DNA from 4 places in the Ignavigranum ruoffiae genome. Region 1 is predicted to be linked to each of the others. Evidence: a T-box and tRNA genes for the amino acid it is inferred to sense, from the RefSeq annotation. Region 1 holds a T-box; the other regions hold tRNA genes.
The links. A T-box is a leader RNA that pairs with one kind of tRNA and senses whether it is charged. The one in region 1 lies ahead of argS (arginine--tRNA ligase), so its partner is inferred to be a tRNA-Arg.
Positions count from the first base shown of each region.

Region 2: it has a tRNA-Arg gene. The T-box ahead of argS (arginine--tRNA ligase) is inferred to sense a tRNA for this amino acid. The anticodon was not compared.
Region 3: it has a tRNA-Arg gene. The T-box ahead of argS (arginine--tRNA ligase) is inferred to sense a tRNA for this amino acid. The anticodon was not compared.
Region 4: it has a tRNA-Arg gene. The T-box ahead of argS (arginine--tRNA ligase) is inferred to sense a tRNA for this amino acid. The anticodon was not compared.

Region 1 is NZ_CP096206.2:1,585,620-1,590,333, forward strand. It holds gene argS (arginine--tRNA ligase) at 212-1,903, opposite strand; T-box leader at 1,956-2,180, opposite strand; gene arcC (carbamate kinase) at 2,188-3,135, opposite strand; gene M0R79_RS07495 (M20 family metallopeptidase) at 3,159-4,496, opposite strand; gene M0R79_RS07500 (YfcC family protein) at 4,594-4,714, opposite strand, start outside.
Region 2 is NZ_CP096206.2:1,275,569-1,280,282, reverse strand. It holds gene M0R79_RS06085 (ATP-binding protein) at 1-1,099, shown strand, start outside; gene M0R79_RS06080 (3'-5' exoribonuclease YhaM family protein) at 1,113-2,057, shown strand; gene M0R79_RS06075 (SRPBCC family protein) at 2,070-2,636, shown strand; tRNA gene M0R79_RS06070 (tRNA-Arg) at 2,939-3,010, opposite strand; gene M0R79_RS06065 (LPXTG cell wall anchor domain-containing protein) at 3,125-3,847, opposite strand; gene M0R79_RS06060 (hypothetical protein) at 3,884-4,636, opposite strand.
Region 3 is NZ_CP096206.2:680,940-685,653, forward strand. It holds gene M0R79_RS03255 (M42 family metallopeptidase) at 1-779, opposite strand, end outside; gene M0R79_RS03260 (MBL fold metallo-hydrolase) at 920-1,798, shown strand; tRNA gene M0R79_RS03265 (tRNA-Arg) at 2,057-2,130, opposite strand; gene M0R79_RS03270 (ABC transporter ATP-binding protein) at 2,461-3,138, shown strand; gene M0R79_RS03275 (ABC transporter permease) at 3,128-3,898, shown strand; gene M0R79_RS03280 (acyl carrier protein) at 3,976-4,203, shown strand; gene pdhA (pyruvate dehydrogenase (acetyl-transferring) E1 component subunit alpha) at 4,515-4,714, shown strand, end outside.
Region 4 is NZ_CP096206.2:291,299-296,012, reverse strand. It holds gene M0R79_RS01455 (dihydroorotate oxidase) at 1-277, shown strand, start outside; gene M0R79_RS01450 (ABC transporter ATP-binding protein) at 793-2,505, opposite strand; tRNA gene M0R79_RS01445 (tRNA-Arg) at 2,703-2,776, opposite strand; gene murB (UDP-N-acetylmuramate dehydrogenase) at 2,861-3,766, opposite strand; gene M0R79_RS01435 (GNAT family N-acetyltransferase) at 3,847-4,398, opposite strand; gene tsaE (tRNA (adenosine(37)-N6)-threonylcarbamoyltransferase complex ATPase subunit type 1 TsaE) at 4,388-4,714, opposite strand, start outside.

The DNA.
Region 1 (4,714 bases):
GGAAAATCTTTAAATTTTTCATCAGCCAAGAATTTTTGCTTAGCTTCAATTAGAAAATCTGTACGAAACCCCAAAATTAATCTGTCAACGATGGCGGATAATGTTTCACATGCTCTGCAATATATTGACACGCATAAAAAAAGACCCAAGTAGCTAATCAAGTACTTGGGTCTGGGTATGAGATGGATTGAATTCTGCTGTGACAAAGCAATTACATATTTTCAGGAGCTTTAATACCAAGTAGAGATAGCGCATCTTTTAAGACAATAACGATCGCTTGGACTAAAGCAATCCGTGCTTCTAATTGATCATCTTCAGAAAGGATGCGGGTATTACCATAGTAACGGTTGAAAAGTTGGGCTAACTGAATGGCATATTTAGCAATCACAGAAGGCTCATAACGTTCAGCCGCTTGAATCACTGTTGCTTGATATTGAGAAAGTTTCTTAATAATTTCCCAGCTGTATGCATCGGTCAATTCCCAAACATGGTCTGAATTTACTTCTTTACCATATTTTTCTAAGATGGTATTCGCCCGGGCACAAGCATATTGAATATAAGGACCGGTTTCTCCTTCGAACTGGACGATTTCATCAAGTTTAAAGTCAAAAGAATTTAGACGGTCAGATTTCAAATCATGGAAGATTACCGCACCAACACCTACTTGACGTGCTACTTCCTCTTTATTCTCTAAATCTGGATTCTTTTGTTTAATTTGTTCAAGCGCTAATTCAATGGCTTCTTTCAAGACTTCTTCTAGAAGAACAATCTTTCCTTTACGGGTTGATAGTTTCTTACCTTCTAAGGTAATCAAGCCGAATGGGATATGATGCATATCATCCGACCAATCATTACCCAATCGTTTCAAGACAGCTTTTAATTGTTTGAAGTGGTTAGCTTGTTCGTTCCCCACCACATAAATATTTTGATCAAAATCATAAGTTTGATGACGATAATAGGCGGTGGCCAAGTCACGAGTTAAGTATAAGGTAGCACCGTCAGATTTTTTGATTAAAGCAGGTGGAAGATTTTCTTCTTCTAAGAGAACAATTGTTGCCCCATTTTCGATCGTTGAGATGCCCTTGTCCTCAAGTTCTTGGATGACTGGATCCATCTTGTCATTATAGAAAGCTTCCCCGTTATAAGAATCGAAATCTATGTCAAGCATTTCATAGACCTTGTTAAATTCTTTCAAAGATTCTTCCTTGAACCATTGCCATAGTTCAGTCATCTCAGGATCGTGTTCTTCTAATTTCTTAAAGGCCGCCCGAGCTTGATCATCCAATTCTGGATCGGTTTCAGCTTCTTCATGGAATTGAACATATAATTTAACCAATTCATTGACCGGATCTTGTTTAACGACGTTCTCATCGCCCCATTTTTTGTAGGCTACGATTAATTTACCAAATTGAGTTCCCCAGTCGCCCAAGTGGTTAATTTTGATCGTATTATAATTCACTTTATCCAAAATATTGGCAATCGAATTGCCAATAACGGTTGAACGCAAGTGTCCCATAGACATTGGTTTAGCGATATTTGGTGAGGACATGTCGATACATGCATTCCCACCGTGACCTAAGTCAACGTCTCCATAGTTGGCGCCGGCTGCTAGAACATCATGTAGCACTTGGTTCGATACAACAGACCGTTTAACCAAGAAATTAATATAAGGCCCTACAGCCACCACTTTGTCAAAGTTGGAATCATCGATTTTTTCAACTAATTCACTGGCAATCATTTGGGGTGCTTTACGAAATACCTTTGCAAGTTGAAAGACCGGAAAGGCAAAGTCCCCATGTTCAGGGTTACTTGGTATTTCAATTAAACTTTCAATTTGTTCAGGCTCCATCTGTCCTTCCAGCACTGGCGTCAAAGCTTCAACAATTAACTTTTTGTTCTCCATTCTATATTCCTCCAATAATCTTATTAATATAAAAATATACGCCCCTAGCTAAGCTAGAGGCGTATTTTACATACACGGTACCACTCTAATTGACTCCCAAAAAAATCCAGGAATCATCTTTTCCTTGTTAACGAAGAGGTCTCCGAACAAAGCTACTTTGAGTTCACCTTGTTAATATCAGAAAGTGCGGTTCGAATAAACGTCAAGGTTGGTTCTCAGCAATCCAACTTTCTGTACAGGCTGAATTTATCCTACTCTCTTTCCTCATCATTCTTTAATAATGATTATTGGTATTCTATCACAGTTCCGGCTCCACTTTCAATCAAAGATTGCAAGTTTTCTAAAGATGTTACCACAGCTTGGCTTTCTGGTTTGTTTTTAACAAATTTCATAGTAGCTTCAATCTTTGGTAACATGCTTCCTGGAGCAAATTGTTCTTCAGAAATATATTGTTCTAATTCAGCATAAGTTACTTTTTCTAATTTAGCTTGGTTTGGTTTATTGAAGTTAACAAAAACATAATCTACACCCGTTAGAACAACGAATAAATCGGCGTCCACCATTTCTGCTAATACTTGAGAAGCAAAGTCTTTATCAATAACAGCTTCTACACCTTGTAATTTTCCATCAGCTTCTTCGATAACTGGAACGCCACCACCACCAGCAGCAATAACCACGTGGCCAGCATCGATTAGATTTTGGATAGATTTAGCTTCTTTAATGCTGATTGGTTTTGGTGAAGGAACAACTTTACGCCAACCACGGCCAGCATCTTCTTTAAATGAAGCATTAGATTTTTCCATTTCTGCTTTTGCTTCTTCTTCGGTATAGAATGGGCCAATTGGTTTTGTAGGATTTTCAAAAGCTGGATCAGCTTTATCAACAACCACTTGGGTCACAATCGAAGCAACTTCTTTTTCAATGCCACGTTCTTTCAAAGCATTTTGCATGGCATTTTGTAACCAGAAGCCAATGGATCCCTCAGTCATTGCTACCAAAGTATCCAATGGGAAGGCTGGGTTCTTTTCAGAGTCTGCAGCAATGTTTTGTAATAATAAGTTACCTACTTGTGGTCCGTTACCATGAGTAATGACTAGGTCATCTCCATTTTCGATAAATTTAACCAAATGTTCTGCAGTTTGTTTTAACGCTTCTTGTTGAGCTTGAGCAGATGGATCGCTAGAAAGAATAGCATTTCCTCCAAGTGCGACTACAATTTTACGATTTGCCATATTCTATCTCCTTTTTTATGATTTTATTCTTCAGTGGCTAAACGACGAACAGCTTCTGCATAGATTTCCATACATTCAAAAATATTCGTTAAAGGCATGTTTTCATTGGCTTCATGATAGGTTACAGGTACGTCCGGACGACGCGCGCCAAAAGCAACACAGTTATCCATTGTTCTAGCGAAAGTAGCTCCACCAGATGAGATTGGTTCAGACATATCCCCAGTCATATCACGGTAAACACTTAACAAGGTTTGGATGAGTTCACTTTCTACTGGAACATATAGAGAAGCGAGATAGTCATGTTCCTTATATTCTAAACCATATTCAGCCATTGCATTCTTCAATGTATCAACTAATTTGTCTTTATCGGCAGTGACTGGGATACGGAAGTCCACGCCAATCCGAGACTCTTCAGAGTTTATTATAAGTTTAGCAATATTCATGGTAAGATTTCCACTCATATCATCGCCAATCTTACCAAATAAATTATTAGCATTTGCATCTTGACCTACGTACTTATTGATAAAGTCTAAAGCCACATGATCTTCTACTCCATTTAGACCTGCAACTAAACGTGTAATTGCATTTGTTCCTTGATCTGCATCTTTGGAGTGAATTGATTTACCAATCGTTTTGATTTTATGATCATCTTTTTGATATTCAAAACCAAGTTCCTCAAGATTTTTTGCTACTTGGTCGGCTTTATCACCTTCGTAAGTTGCTTCTTCAGGAACGATATTAAAGGCGCCATCCATCTTCAAATTAAGTTCTTGACTACCTGGCCCAACTAAATAACATTGTAATAAACCTTTTTCAGCATAGGTTAATGGGAAATCAGCATCTGGAACGAATCCAAAGTTCGCTTTCTCTTCATTCTCATTATAAACATTCATTTCGCGCCATAAGGTTTCTTCATCTGTACCAAAAATAAAACGAACACGTTTATTAAATTTATAGCCAGATTCTTTCAATGCGTACACCGCATATAAAGCAGCTACCGATGGTCCCTTATCGTCTTGAGTTCCGCGACCATAAATTTTGCCATCCCGAACTTCTGCCACAAACGGATCTGAATCCCATTTAGCTTTATCACCTGCTGGAACCACATCCAAGTGACATAGAATGGCCATCAACTCTTCACCTTCACCAATTTCGGCATAGCCATAATATCCTTCAGGATCCATAAAGGTCTTAAAGCCAAGGTTTTCGCAAGTTTCTAAGGCCAGTTCAAGAGCACGGACAATATCATCACCAAAAGGTGTTGAAACAGCTTCTTCATCTAAAATAGAAGGAACACTTACCCAGCGTTTGATTGTTTCAATACATTGGTCTTGGTAGCTTTCTGTTAATTTATATTCCATTAACGCCACCTCCTCTAAAATATGAAAATCTGACGATTTAAATGGATATGCTCACTCTGAATTATCATAGTGAGCATATCAATCTAGTTATTATAAATTAAATTCCAAGATAAGTACTTGCAAGTAGAAGTACAAGTGAAACTACAACAATCATAATACCAATCTTCTTCATGAATTTCCACCAAGTGGTCAATTCAATACCAGCAATAGCTAGGGCA
Region 2 (4,714 bases), 310 kb from region 1:
TCCGGTGAAGCATTATCTAGAAACTAAAGTCCGCTATGAGAAATTATTGACCGAAGAAGCTGAACAGCAAGCGAGAATTTCTGCTTGGGTGGAATTAATAAAGCCATTGCTGACCCGTTTTCCATTTGAACAGACTGAGAGAATTCGGCCATTAATTCGCCATGTGGAAGAAGTTGAAGCCAGTCTCATCCAAACCATGCAACGAGCCAACGCTTTAGAGGATCGACGGAAGTTAACAACGCATTCAGTGGAAAGTGAAGAAGAGGCGATCAAACAACGCAGTCAACTGATTCAAAATTATTTGGATCAAGCTTCAGCTAAAGATGTGATTGACTTCAAACAAAAGATTAATACCAATAAAGAAATTGAAGACTTGCAGGCGAAACATCAGTTGTTCGCTGAACAAACGCAAGATTATGCACAGGAATTAGCCAAGATTCAAAATCGCCAGGAACTAAGTGAGCAGTTAGAACAACAACAACAAATGTTGCAACGAGCGAAAGAAAATTTAACCCCACATATGCATCAATTAGCCAATGTCATGGTGGAAATTAATCGTCTTCAAGAGGATGGATCCTATGAAGAATTAAGTCAACAGATCGAGAATAAGAAAGCTAAGATTCGTGATGTTATCATTGAATGGGGACAGAAACATATTGCGACCGCCTTAATTTATGATACTTTACGTTATGGGATGGAGAATCCATTGCCAGAAATGAACGAAAAAGTTAACGAACTTTTCTATAAATTATCTGGAGGACGCTATACTCAGGTCAAAATCAATAAAAATTCGATCAAAGTGAAACAATTCTCGGATATCTTATTCGAGCCTCACGAATTATCTCAAGGGACTTTAGAGCAACTCTATGTGGCCTTACGTTTGGCTTTTGTAGAGAGTGCTAAGCAAATGGTTTCAATGCCTATAATTATTGATGATGCTTTCGTGAATTTCGATGAACAGCGACGACAAAGCATGTATCAAGTGCTCAAGGAAATGTCAGAACGCCATCAAATTCTATTCTTTACCTTTGATCAATTAGCCATTGATATCTTTGAACCTGATCATGAAATCGATCTTGAAGAGCTCGATCAAGCTTAGTTGAGGAGGAATTATGAAACAATTATTTGATTTGAATGTCGGTGAGGAATTTGCCTTATATGTATTGATTAAATCAGCAGATGTGCGAACAGCCCGTAACGGCAACCCCTTTATTGCCTTTAGATTTCAAGATAAGTCAGGGGCCATGGATGGTATGTATTGGAGTGCCAATGAGAAAGAAATTGCTAGCTTTCAGGCGGGCAAGGTCGTCTTATTACAAGGAAGACGTGAGAACTATCAAGGTCGGCCTCAAGTACGAATTGAAAAGATGCGTTTAGCCGAAGCAGGTGAGCCGATTGACCCAAGCTATTATGTAGAAAGTATTGAGCTTTCACGGGACGAATTGGTTGAAATACTAGACAATGCCTTATTTATGATTAAAGAACCTAATATTGCCCGTGTCGTGCGCAAAATTTTGAAGACTCATGAGGAAGCTTTCTTTACTTACCCAGCAGCTAAACGTAATCACCATGCCTTAGCAGGGGGCTTAGCTTTTCACACCTTGACCATGGTGCAAATTGCGAGCAAGCTATTGGAAATCTATCCACAATTAAATGCTTCCTTATTGATTGGCGGGATTATTCTGCACGATATCGGTAAGACGATTGAGCTAAGTGGTCCAATATCAACGGAATACACCCTTAGAGGTAAGCTCATGGGTCATATTGTCTTGATGTCTGAATTGATTGATCGAACCTGTCAAGAAATTGGTATCGATTCGGAAATTGAACCCATCTTACTCTTGAAGCATGTGGTCTTAGCTCACCATGGCAAACAGGAATTTGGTAGTCCAGTCCTTCCGCAATTGTTAGAAGCTGAGTTGATTCATTATATCGATGATATGGATGCTAAAATAAACATGATTACCCAAGTCCTTGAACAAACGGATGCAGGTCATTTTACGCCACAAATCTTCCCCTTAGACAAACGGGAAATTTATAAACCCAAATTTCGTTAAGGGTGGTATTGGATGACAAAACACAAAGCTAATCTGCTTGACGAACTATACAGTCATAGCCCGACTTGTAGCTGTGGCTGTCAAACAGGGCAAAGCATCGATGATGCCTTAAGTCAGCTTGATCAGGGACAATGTGTTAAACTAGCCTTGAGCTACCCGCAAAGCTGTGCGGAAGTCTGGCAAATTTTCTTGACCGAACATGCTTGTTATCCAGTTATCGCTTTTAAAGATTTGAGACCTGGAGGGAGTATTCAATTTAGCTATAATAGGGAAGACCAAGAAAGCTTTATGTTGATGGATTACGAACCAGCTAAGACATTATCCTTTGCTTGGTTGGATGGAGCAATCCTAACATTCGATTGGATACCCATCGAGGCGGGCAAAGCTTGTCTACTACAAATCGACTATTGGTATCCTGAATTTAAAGAGACAATGATTGCCGATATGTATCGGTGGTATCAAGCTATGCGTCAACTTCAAGCCAAACTTAGCCATGATACATTTGAAACAGATCCATTAGAAGAGGCCCTGTTTCGCGAACATATACTAAGAGAAGTTCAAAATTTAAAATCGAATTAATAGAATCAGCTTGGTTAAATAACATAGCGCCCCCCGAAAGATGGATGAAAATATCCATCTTTCGGGGGGCACTCTATAACACTTAATCTAACGATTAGGTGTTTTTATTTTGTCTTACATACAAGGAAACGAAATAAAAAAACGAAATTCACGCAAAAAAAAAATAGACTAGCCTATGCTAGTCCTTTCCATTCGTCCGTAGGAGGTTAAATTTTACGTGATTTCAAATTAAACCAAATTTAAATAAAACTTTATTTTATCAAGCTTTATCGGATGTTTTGCTATGAAATAAAAGTTACTTATATCTCCGGAGGGAGTCGAACCCCCATTACAAGAACCGGAATCTTGTGTGATATCCATTACACTACGGAGACCTGATTATTCTATTTTACCTGTCTTTCATATGAATTTCAAGACCTTTTGTCAAATTAAATAAAAAATCAGTCATTATTTTAATATATGTCAATAATAGGAATAATGCTCAAGTATTAATTTTTTTCTTTAACCGTTTCTCTTCTGGGAAAGAGAAAAAGTATGGTGGCTATAAACATTAGTCCTAAAGCAAGGGTAGTTAAAGGATGACTTTCGCCAGCATCGGGCAGTCGACTGCTTTTCTTGTTAGAACTTAAAGCTGTTTTGTTAGCTTTTTTCTTGGTCGCCTTACTAGTAGAAATGAAAGCTTGACTGGCTTGATGATTATCACGGCTACCTTGTTTAATTGATTGACTCGTTTCTTCTGTTGAAGGTTTTTGGCTAAATTGAGTCGCTTCAATCGTTGTCGTACTTGCTTCATTATTAGAGCTTTCGGCTGAAGATTCTGATGTTGCTTCACTTTCATTGCTGCCAGCAGCTTCTGGACCAAATTCGATTATCTGATCGACAGGTTCTTGAATCACTTCTAAGAAGTCTGTTCGGATGAGTTTGTCGCCAGCTAACGAAGTTTCATAAGTATATAAAACTTTCCGGATACCCGGAATACCTTCTTGGACGATGATTTCCTCGTCTGGAGCTAGATTTGGGTTCTTTCTTCTTTGACTAGCAAAAGGGATAGTTTCCTCGCCCACTACTTGCTTGGTTGAGGTTTCTTTTTCTTCAAATCCGGGTTCTTTCTCACTGGTTGTTTCACTAGGGATGTCATCTTGGGCCCACACAGAAATATCCTCTAGGCCAATCAATCCACAACAACAAAGAAGCAGGGCAAATTTCTTCAATGGAATCCTCCTCGCTAGATCTATTACTGACGTGTCTTATTCAATCACATTTCCTTGAGTTGAAATCAGTTGAATAATTTGTTGAGCATTATTATTATTGACCCGTTCAACTAATATTAACCCATAATCTGGAGCAAAATAATAATTAAATTGACCAGAACCTTGCGCTTCAACGACTTTGATGACATTTTCAAAAGTATAGCCGCCAAATGAAAATTGATTGAATAAATCAGACACGGTACGTTTATTCTCATTATTATAACCTGATTGGTAGCTTGTTCCTACTGCTAAATTGCTGGGGAGAATCAAAGACTCAGCGCCATCAGTCGCTTCTGGTGAGTACCGTAAATCTTCCACCACGTTATAATTTTCAAAGCAAGCTAACTCGAATAGACCATTATCGCGAATCTGATATACATAAGCTGTGGCTGAATCTCCGGTAAAGGCAGTAATTTGGAATGTTCCTTGATTATCTGGCATATACTCCATAATAATGTCCTGAACTTCAAATACTGAGCCGTCGCCTTGATACTGATAATTTACAAATTTAGCAAAAGGCATATAGTGGCGAAAGTCCAAAGAAATGGCGGTGTTTGTGCTCGCCGTTGTCGTTTCGTCCTTGCTATCTTCAGTCGTCAAATCTGATTCTTCAACAGAAGAATCAAGTGATTCACTACTTTCAGTTTCTTGGGACCAATCTTGGCCATGGACGACGGTCCTGGTCGAACTCAAGCTGAATAGAGTCAGTAGACATAGTCCGACGAGTAAATATTTTACGATAGTTTTCACATGGCTCCTCCTCTCTTATCAGCAATATTATATCATATTAGAAATACTTTAAGCGTGAGAGATTCTGGAAATAATAAT
Region 3 (4,714 bases), 900 kb from region 1:
ATGGGTCCCTTATTTAAGGCCGATTGGATTTTATAGTCGGGAGTAAAGGTATCATCCGCAGGACAGCCTTCGAAGACAATCGCTAAATCTGCATCTATTTGATTGGCAACGACTTGGGCCCCTCGAGCACCCACTTCTTCCTGTGTGGTCAAGACGGCTTCTACTTGAACTTTATGGGATTCATTTTTAGCTAAGAATGTTTTGTAAGTATCCAATAAGCAAGCGCAACCAATCCGACAATCGAATGCCTTACCTCTGAATAGTTTGCCCTCACGCATTGATTTAAATTGAACATCGGGAACGATCGGATCACCAATTTGGATGCCTAATTTTTGTGTTTCTTCTTTAGAAGATGTGCCCACATCAATCAAAATGTCATCCATCTGCAAGACTTGATGACGTTCTTTGGCCGATAGAAAGTGGGGTGGAATGGAAGCTGTTAATTCGGAGATTTTTTGACCGGTTTCTGTTCGAATGATGACTGGATGAGCGGGGACATTATGACTGACCCAGCCACCGACGGGAAGAAATTCAATCATGCCATTGGGTTGAATGGCCTGAACAATAAAACCTACTTCATCTAGATGGGCATCTAACAACACCTTGACTTTTGACGAGTTGTTTTTTTCTTCCTCTTTTGAGAAATATAGATTCCCCATTTTATCTTCTTGCACCTTAGCAATCGATTGTAGATAATTCTGGGCAATGCTAGCAACTTCATCCTCAAAACCTGAAACCCCGAAAGCATTGGACAGTTGTTCAATTAATTCGACCGACATCTCCTCACTCCTTGTTATCATTTTAATCTAATGATACTCATAATATTCTAATTGTCAAATCGTTTTCTAAGCAAAGAACTTGAGCAATAAAATCATTACACATATACTATAAATGATAAAAATAATAATGGGGGATAAGCATGAACACGTTTGAATTTCACGATATGACTTTAACTTTTTTGGAAGGGAACCAGACACTGATCGATGGGGGTAAATATTTTGGACCCGTGCCTCGCGTGGTTTGGGGGAGAAAGATGCCTTATGATGAGAAGAACCGGGTTTCTCAAACCGTAGACCCAATCTTGATTCAATACAAAGACCACAACATCTTGGTCGATGCGGGTCATGGGAATAGTAAATTGACAGCTAAACAAATTCGAAATGAAGAAATTTATTCGGAGAATTTTACCTTAGATAGCCTAAAGAAATTGGGACTTACAGGAGAAGATATTGATATCATCCTAGTGACCCATATGCATAATGACCATATCGGTGGCTTAAGTCGTAAAACAGAATCAGGAGATATTGTTAAGAATTATCCCAATGCCAAAATTTATATTAACGATATCGAGTGGAAGGAAGCGACGGAGCCAAATAAACGCACCCAAGGAACATATTTGAAAGATAATTGGCAACCTATTGAAGACCAAGTCATCTTATTTAATGACTCGATTAAAATAATGGAAAATATAGAAATGCATCACATGGGTGGCCATTCAAATGGTATCTCAAATATTATTCTGAGCCAGAATGATGAAAAAATGATTCATGTTTCTGATAATTTTATTACGCACTGGCATAATAACCCTCTATATGTCACTGGTATCGACGATTATCCGATGGATACCATTGCTGCAAAAGAGAAATGGTTAACCGAAGCCTTTGAAAAAGGCTATTATTTCTTCTTCTACCATGATCCTTATTATACAGTGATTCAGTATGAACCCGATGGCAAAACCATGCGCTATTCACAACGGCGAGAGAAAGAAGCGCTAGTGCCATGGGATGGGGAAGAGTAGGGGTCTCTTTTTAAATATTTTTTGCACAAGTATCTGCTGGCAAAGCCGCGGATACTTTTTTTCTTTTTTTTAAATTGATTGGAGCATCGAAGTTACTAAAATTTAAGTTAAAAAAATAGACTAGCCTATGCTAGTCCTTTCCATTCGTCTGTAGGGGGGTTAAAATTTTACGCCATATCAAATTAAATCAAGTTTTCATGAAAGCATTGTATTATCAAAGTTTATCGAGTACTTTGATACCTATTAAAAAGTTACTTATATTCCAGGAGGGATTCGAACCCCCGACCGTTCGCTTAGAAGGCGAATGCTCTATCCAGCTGAGCTACTGGAACAACAGACTGATAAATATAATTACTCACCAGACAATATTTATATATTAGCACAGAATCTACTGTTGAAGCAAGGATAATTTCTAGCTGTATCATAAAAAATTCTAGAGTTGTCAAACATATGTTACAAATATAGAAAACTTCTGATGCTGGCCGAGCATATCATTCAATCATCTTTTTCCTGGGGACGCTCAAGGAGGAAAACTATAACATAGAAATTTTTGATATTTTACAATTAATTCATCAACTTCCTCATATCTCTAAAGCAAGAAAAAATATTTCGATCTAATCTATGTTATAATGATTATAAACTAAAGATATGGAGGGATCGTTTTGTCGGCGTTAATCGAAGTCAATCAATTAAATATAAAGTCGAAAGAGAAACATATTATTCAAGATTTCTCGTTAGAATTACAATCAGGCGAGTTTGTGGCCATCACAGGACCTTCAGGTTCAGGAAAGAGTACTATTTTGAAGTTTTTGGCCCAACTCTTGGATCCTAATTTAAATTGTTCTGGCCAATACACTTTTGAAGGCAAAAAAGTTAACGACATGGACCCCATCGAATTAAGAAAACAAGTCTCATATTGTTTTCAGTCACCAAATTTGTTTGGTGAGAGCGTGCGCGATAATTTATCGTTTCCTTATGATATCCGTAATCAAGAATTTAATGAGGATAAAGCACGAGAGTTACTAGACAAGATGCAATTGCCAACTTCTTACTTAGATAAATCGATTCATGAATTATCAGGCGGAGAGAAGCAGCGAGTAGCTTTAATCCGTAATTTATTATTTGAACCTAAAGTTTTGTTGCTAGACGAAGTCACCAGTGCTTTAGATGTAAATACACGAGAGAAAATTTGGCAAGGCTTATCTCATTTACGTCAAGAGAAAGATATTGCCCTGGTCATGGTAAGTCACCATGAAAGTGAACAAGATCTTGCCGACCGTCGTCTTGAATTGTCAGCGACTAAAGAACTTGATAAGGAGGAAAAAGATAGTGAACAATAATTTACATGCGACACCATTATCTGTTGCTTTAAGTTTCGCTCTAGTTTTATTAACCCTGTTTGTTTCTTATCGTGAAAAGTTAAAATTAGAGAAAGATATTATTATCTCGGTTGTGCGAATGATTGTCCAACTGATTGTCATTGGTTTAATTTTGCAATGGATTTTTAGAGTGAATAATGTATGGCTTACCCTGATTATGGTATTGGTGATGATTGTCAACGCAGCTTGGAATGCCGGTAAACGGGGCAAAGGGATAGAAAATTCCTTTATCTATTCTTTAATTGCTATCAGTTTATCCTCTTTCATCGCTTTATCTGTTATGGTAGGGTCTGGCACTTTGGAATTTACCCCTGCCCAAATTATTCCAGTGAATGGGATGATCATCGGAACTACTATGCAGAAATGTGGCATGGTCTTTAATTATATGCGTCAAATCTTTAAGGATCGTCAACAACAAATTAATGAGATGTTGGCTCTGGGAGCGAATGCTAAGCAAGCCTCAAAAGAAGTTATTAAGATTGTGATTAATGATACCATGCAACCAACATTAGACAGTATTAAGACCACAGGTTTGGTAACTTTACCTGGCCTAATGGCCGGTCTAATGTTTGCCGGGGTAGATCCAGCGAAAGCAATCTTATATCAAATTGTGATTATGTTTATGATGCTATCTTCTACAGCTATTGGAGCTTACACTATCGCTTACCTGACCTATAGCTCTTTCTTTACCAAGCGCTTACAACTTAAAATGACTCGCTAATTTCATTCTTTATGTTTGACATCATAGACCGGCTTAGATAAGCTATGAAAGAAGAATAGCTTAAGCGGAGGGATACTATGATTTTTGATAAAATAAAAGAAATTATTGTCGATCAATTAGAAGTTGATGCGGATAAAATTACGATGGATACCAATTTCCAGAAAGACTTAGAAGCAGATAGCTTAGATGTCTTTCAAATTGTTAGTGAAATCGAGGACTCTTTGAATGTGGAAATTGATACGGATGAAGATTTAGCTACCGTGGCCGATCTTGTGCATTATATTGAACAACAATTGAATAAATAATTTAAATGGGATGGCGAGAGCCATCTTATTTTTTTGACTTTGTGCAGTAATGTTCACCTTGGATTTAACAGGGGAAGTCTGTACTAATACAAACAAACCGTTTTGTTATAGCAATTAATAATATTACAAAACTCATAAATAATTAAAACAAAACAGTTCTAATGTATTAGTTAACAACTGAGCAATATAGAACTTGATATCACACTGTTTATTTCTTGTCAAAGCGAATCAATCGTGGTAAATTATATATAATAATGATACAGAATTTTCCAACTGTTTCAATTGGCAAAATGATAAGGAGTGAATAAGTTATGGTAAACAAGCAGACTTTCGAACAATTGTTAGATCCAAATAACTTTAATTTTGAGACTGTTCAAGTATTAAATGAAGAAGGAAAAATTGTTAATGAAGATCTGATGCCGGAACTAACGGACGAAGAATTAGTAACTTTAATGGAAGACATGGTTTGGGAACGAGAATGGTACAATCGTACTAAAGCTTTTTCACGTCA
Region 4 (4,714 bases), 660 kb from region 1:
CGGATCAATTGTCAAACCAACGGCCTTAGCCAATGTCCATGCTTTCCGTCAACGATTGAAAGATGAAATCCATGTTATTGGCGCAGGTGGGGTTGTCACCGGTCGGGATGTCTTCGAACATATTCTTTGCGGCGCAGATATGGTTCAAATTGGCAGTCAATTACTTAAGGAAGGGCCAGAAATCTTCCCTCGCCTACAAACGGAATTGATTGAAGAGATGCACCGCTATAGCTACCAATCCTTGGCCGATTTCCGTAATCAATTAAAATATATTTAAGATTTTCTAGCGCTAAACTTTTCACTTTTCAATTTCAGAACTGTATGAATGTCAGCGACATCATCTTGGTGACAAGAAACGCTTGATGACAAAACAAAAAAGAACCCTGGTACTCACAAGAAACAGAAGATTCACTCCATTTAACAGCTCTAATTGACTCGTCTCTAGAGCTATTCTAGTGAATCTCGTCCTCCAAAACCTTGACTTTTCAGGACGGCCTCTTGTCAGTACCAGGGTTTGATATAACTGATGAAGATCAAACCCTTACTTCATATTGTATTCTCTATTTAATTTTCCCCTTTTCCATGCATCGATAACAACAAGACTCTTTAAGACTTAAGGGCGAATACGTTGTATAAAAATGATTAGTTGAGCAGATTACCCCAATAAAGACACTGAATTATGGCAATGAGGCCTAAGGTATTTATGGGCTTATATTTATAAGTGATAGGCGATGTCCACTGGTTAATAACGCCTGAAAAACTCGAAGATTGTTAAGTATGCCAAGTGTGTTTCTAATTAGCCACGGTAAACAAGGAATAGAAATATTTCTTCTCTGCCATCAGTTGATGAAATGTGCCTTGTTCGATTAACTTCCCTTCTTTAAGAACCACAATTTGATCATATTGCTGCAAGAATTTTTCTTCTAAGCGATGTGTTACCACAATACGCATCAATCCTGATAAATCAAGAATCGCCTGAGTAATATTAGCTGCGGTTTGATTATCGAGAGCCGAAGTCGCTTCATCTACCAATAAAATCTCAGATTCTTGCAGTAAACTACGAGCAATCGCAATCCGTTGCTTTTCTCCACCTGAGAGATTGCAACCATTTTCGCCACAGTTATAATCCTGACCATGGGATTCAATGAGTTCTACCAAACCTGCTAACTGTATGACTCGATCAATATCTGACTGGGGAAAGTTACGAAACATAGTAATATTCTCAACAATACTCGCATCAAAAATAAAAACAGATTGTTGGATTAAACTCATAACATCATATAAGGAAGAAGTAGTAATTTCACGTACTTCAATATTGTTTAATGAAAGAGACCCTTGGTAAGTATCATATAATCCCATGAGCAGATTAATTAAGCTGGTTTTCCCCGAGCCAGATCCACCGACAATTGCATAGGACTTGCCAAGCTCTAATTCAAGATTGATATCTGCTAAAGCCCAAACGTTACCGGAATCTTTATAGGAAAAACTGATATCTTGGAGACTGAAGCCTCGATTAAGGGGTGCCGACAAAGTCACGCCTTGATCTTTATCAACTTGTTTTATCTGGTTGGCTAGTTTATCTAGCAAAACTATTGCCGCCTTGCGTTGGCCCAACAGTTGGGGAATCGTAGCGATAGGTTGTAGAACAAAATTCATTAAATTGGTGAAAGCAATAGCCATCCCTGGTGTAAGTGTATCAGGTCGATACAATACTAACCAAACCCCCGATAACATGACGACGAATTGAGCCAATAATTTAGTAAATTCGCCTAAACCAGCGATTTGAAGGGATTTATGTTCACGATCTCTCTTCTGACGCTCCAACCGATGATTACCTTGTTGATAGAGTTGGTCAGCTTCCTTCTCCGCCTTGAAACTTTTGATAATCGAAATACCGTTCAATATATCCTTGGTCTGAGCGAGATAATTAGCATTTTCTTCAGAAACTTTCTTTTCCGTTGCGGCTAATATCGTCGCTGTCTTCATGGCGAAAATCATTGGCAAGATAGAGACCAACAAAGATATCAGGGTTAAAATCGGACTGAAATATAGCATCAAAGAGAGCGAGCCTATGAACATGATCGATAACTGAATCAAAGTAAAGATTGTTCGCAAATAATTCTGTTCGATACGCTCACAATCATTGGTTAAGGCTGAAAGATAGAGTGAGCTGTTGCCTTGGGCAAAACTCGACAAATCTTTGCTTAGAATGTCTTTCATTAGTTTGTCTTTAAATTGAGTCATCGCTTTCTCCAGAAAATGGGGAAAAAACCAATATTGAAGAAAATAAATGAGTGAGATAGCAATTAAGATAGCCATACAAAAGTACAAAAGTTGTACAAAGGTGAATGAACTATCTTGAGACATCACATCGAAAATGACTTGTAAATACCATGAAACAAGAACATTTAACAATGAAATACCGATATAGGCAAGGATGGTTAAAATTGTATTCAGCCTGTTCTTCTTAAAAAAGTACTTAACATAGGTCTGATGATCTATCACTTTGAACAACCCCCTACTTCTAAATCAAACAATCATCTATTTAACGATATATTTTATTTTATATTTAAATTATAATATAATGAGAATATTTTTCAAGCTCTCATAGTTTGGTGTTTGTACTCCTGGATATCATACTTTCTCAAAAGGAAATGAATAAAAATAGGCACAAAAAAACAGGCCCTTAGGCCTGCTCACAATACACCCTACAGGAGTCGAACCTGTAACCTTTTGATTCGTAGTCAAACACTCTATCCAATTGAGCTAAGGGTGCATCAACACTGTTTATATATAATAACAGATTTTCTGTTAGATGACAAGACTAATTATTAAAAATCTCACAGAAAGTTGAAATTTCTTATTCTTTCTCCCGTCCTAGGATTCGAACCTCGGTTTCTAAGTGTACACCATATTTATTAAAGATGGTTTCTTGAATAAAGGCAATCATTTCGGTATAATCGGTCGCTGTCGCTTCAGCAACATTGACAATAAAGCCAGCATGCTTGCGTGAAATCTCAGCACCACCAATTCGATAACCTTGTAAGCCCGCATCTTGAATCAACTTGCCAGTAAAGTAGCCTTCTGGTCGTTTGAATACTGAGCCACAAGAAGGATATTCTAAGGGTTGCTTCGATTGACGGAGATAGGTTAAATGATCCATCCGTTCTTTAATCGCTTGGCTATCCCCTTTGCCTAAAGCAAAGAAAGCCCCTAAAATCACAGCTTGATTATCTTGGAAGATGCTGTTGCGATAGGTAAATTGACTTTCTTCATTGGAGAAGCGTTTCAATTCGCCTTCCGCCGTTAACACGTCCACATATTGGATGCAATCTTTTACTTCCCCCTCATAGGCGCCCGCATTCATAAAGACCGCTCCCCCCACACTTCCGGGGATTCCACAAGCAAATTCTAAGCCGGTGAATTTTGCGGCGAGGGCTTGTTGACTGGTTTCAATCATCGCTGCCCCACTTTCAGCATAAATACCGTCAGCTGAGACTTCTATGTGATTCATCTGGGTCAGAATCATCACAATCCCTGCCATTCCACCATCACGAACAATTAAATTTGAGAGGTTACCAAAGACGGTCAAGGGCACTTGGTGTTGGTTGACCCAATCAATAATTTGTTGGACTTCTGTTTTAGATTTGGGGAAGACGATAACGTCAGCCGGTCCCCCTGTTTTTGTATAAGAATAATTTGCTAATGCTTCATTATATTTAATCGTCATCTCAGGAAAGAGCTGACTCAAATTTTGAAAATTCACCATGGTTATCACCTTTCAGCATATCGCTCCGCTGAGCATTCTTACATATTTTAGACAAAGTCAGTCTCAAAGTAAAGACTTTAATCCAGAATACGCTCCATGATGTAAGTATCATAATAACCATAAGCCGATTTCACCCGTTTGGTCAGGCGACCTACAATATCAAAGTGATTCTTCTGATAAAGTTTAATCGCTCGTTGATTTTCGGTGATCACTTCGAGGGTTAGCACCTTAATATCGACTGCTTGGGCAAATTCAATCAAGGCCGTTAACATCATGTGGCCGATGCCATAACCCCAATATTCCTCAATCAAGGAAACGCCAATTTCAGCGACGTGGGCTTGTTTGCCCTGATCTAGCACCTTGACAGAGGACAGACCAATAATCTGTCCATCGGTCTCAGTTAATAATAGAATGGAGGTCGGGGCCGCTTGATAAGAATTAATAATGGCTCGTTCTTCAGCCACTGTTAACAAGAGACCTTCTTTACCAAAAGATAGATAATCGGTTTCTTTACCCAAGTGGCGACTCAAGCCAATAATTGCACGAGCGTCGGTTTCTTCAGCCTGACGGACAGTAATTTCAATATCTTCTGACTCCACAGTATCGACCGGAAACATCTTATTCTTCATTTAAGTCAGCATCCTTCCTCACATAATCCCCTTGTAACTTCTCAATCATGGTAAGATATTCAGCCGAGGATCCTTGAACAGAAATGTCCAGAATCCGCCGGGTCTCTGCTTCAGCGAGTTCTTCTGGCCGGTTAATCTGAATATGTAAATAAGATTCAGGCAAATCGTCCTCAATAAACTCAGCCCACTCAACTAAAGTAATCGCATCGGGACGGAATAACTCATTAAAATCTAAGCTGTCCCCACCCACTCCTTCCAGTCGGTAGGCATCAATATGAATGAGCTGACCTTGTTCAGGCAGATCGTATTCTTTGAC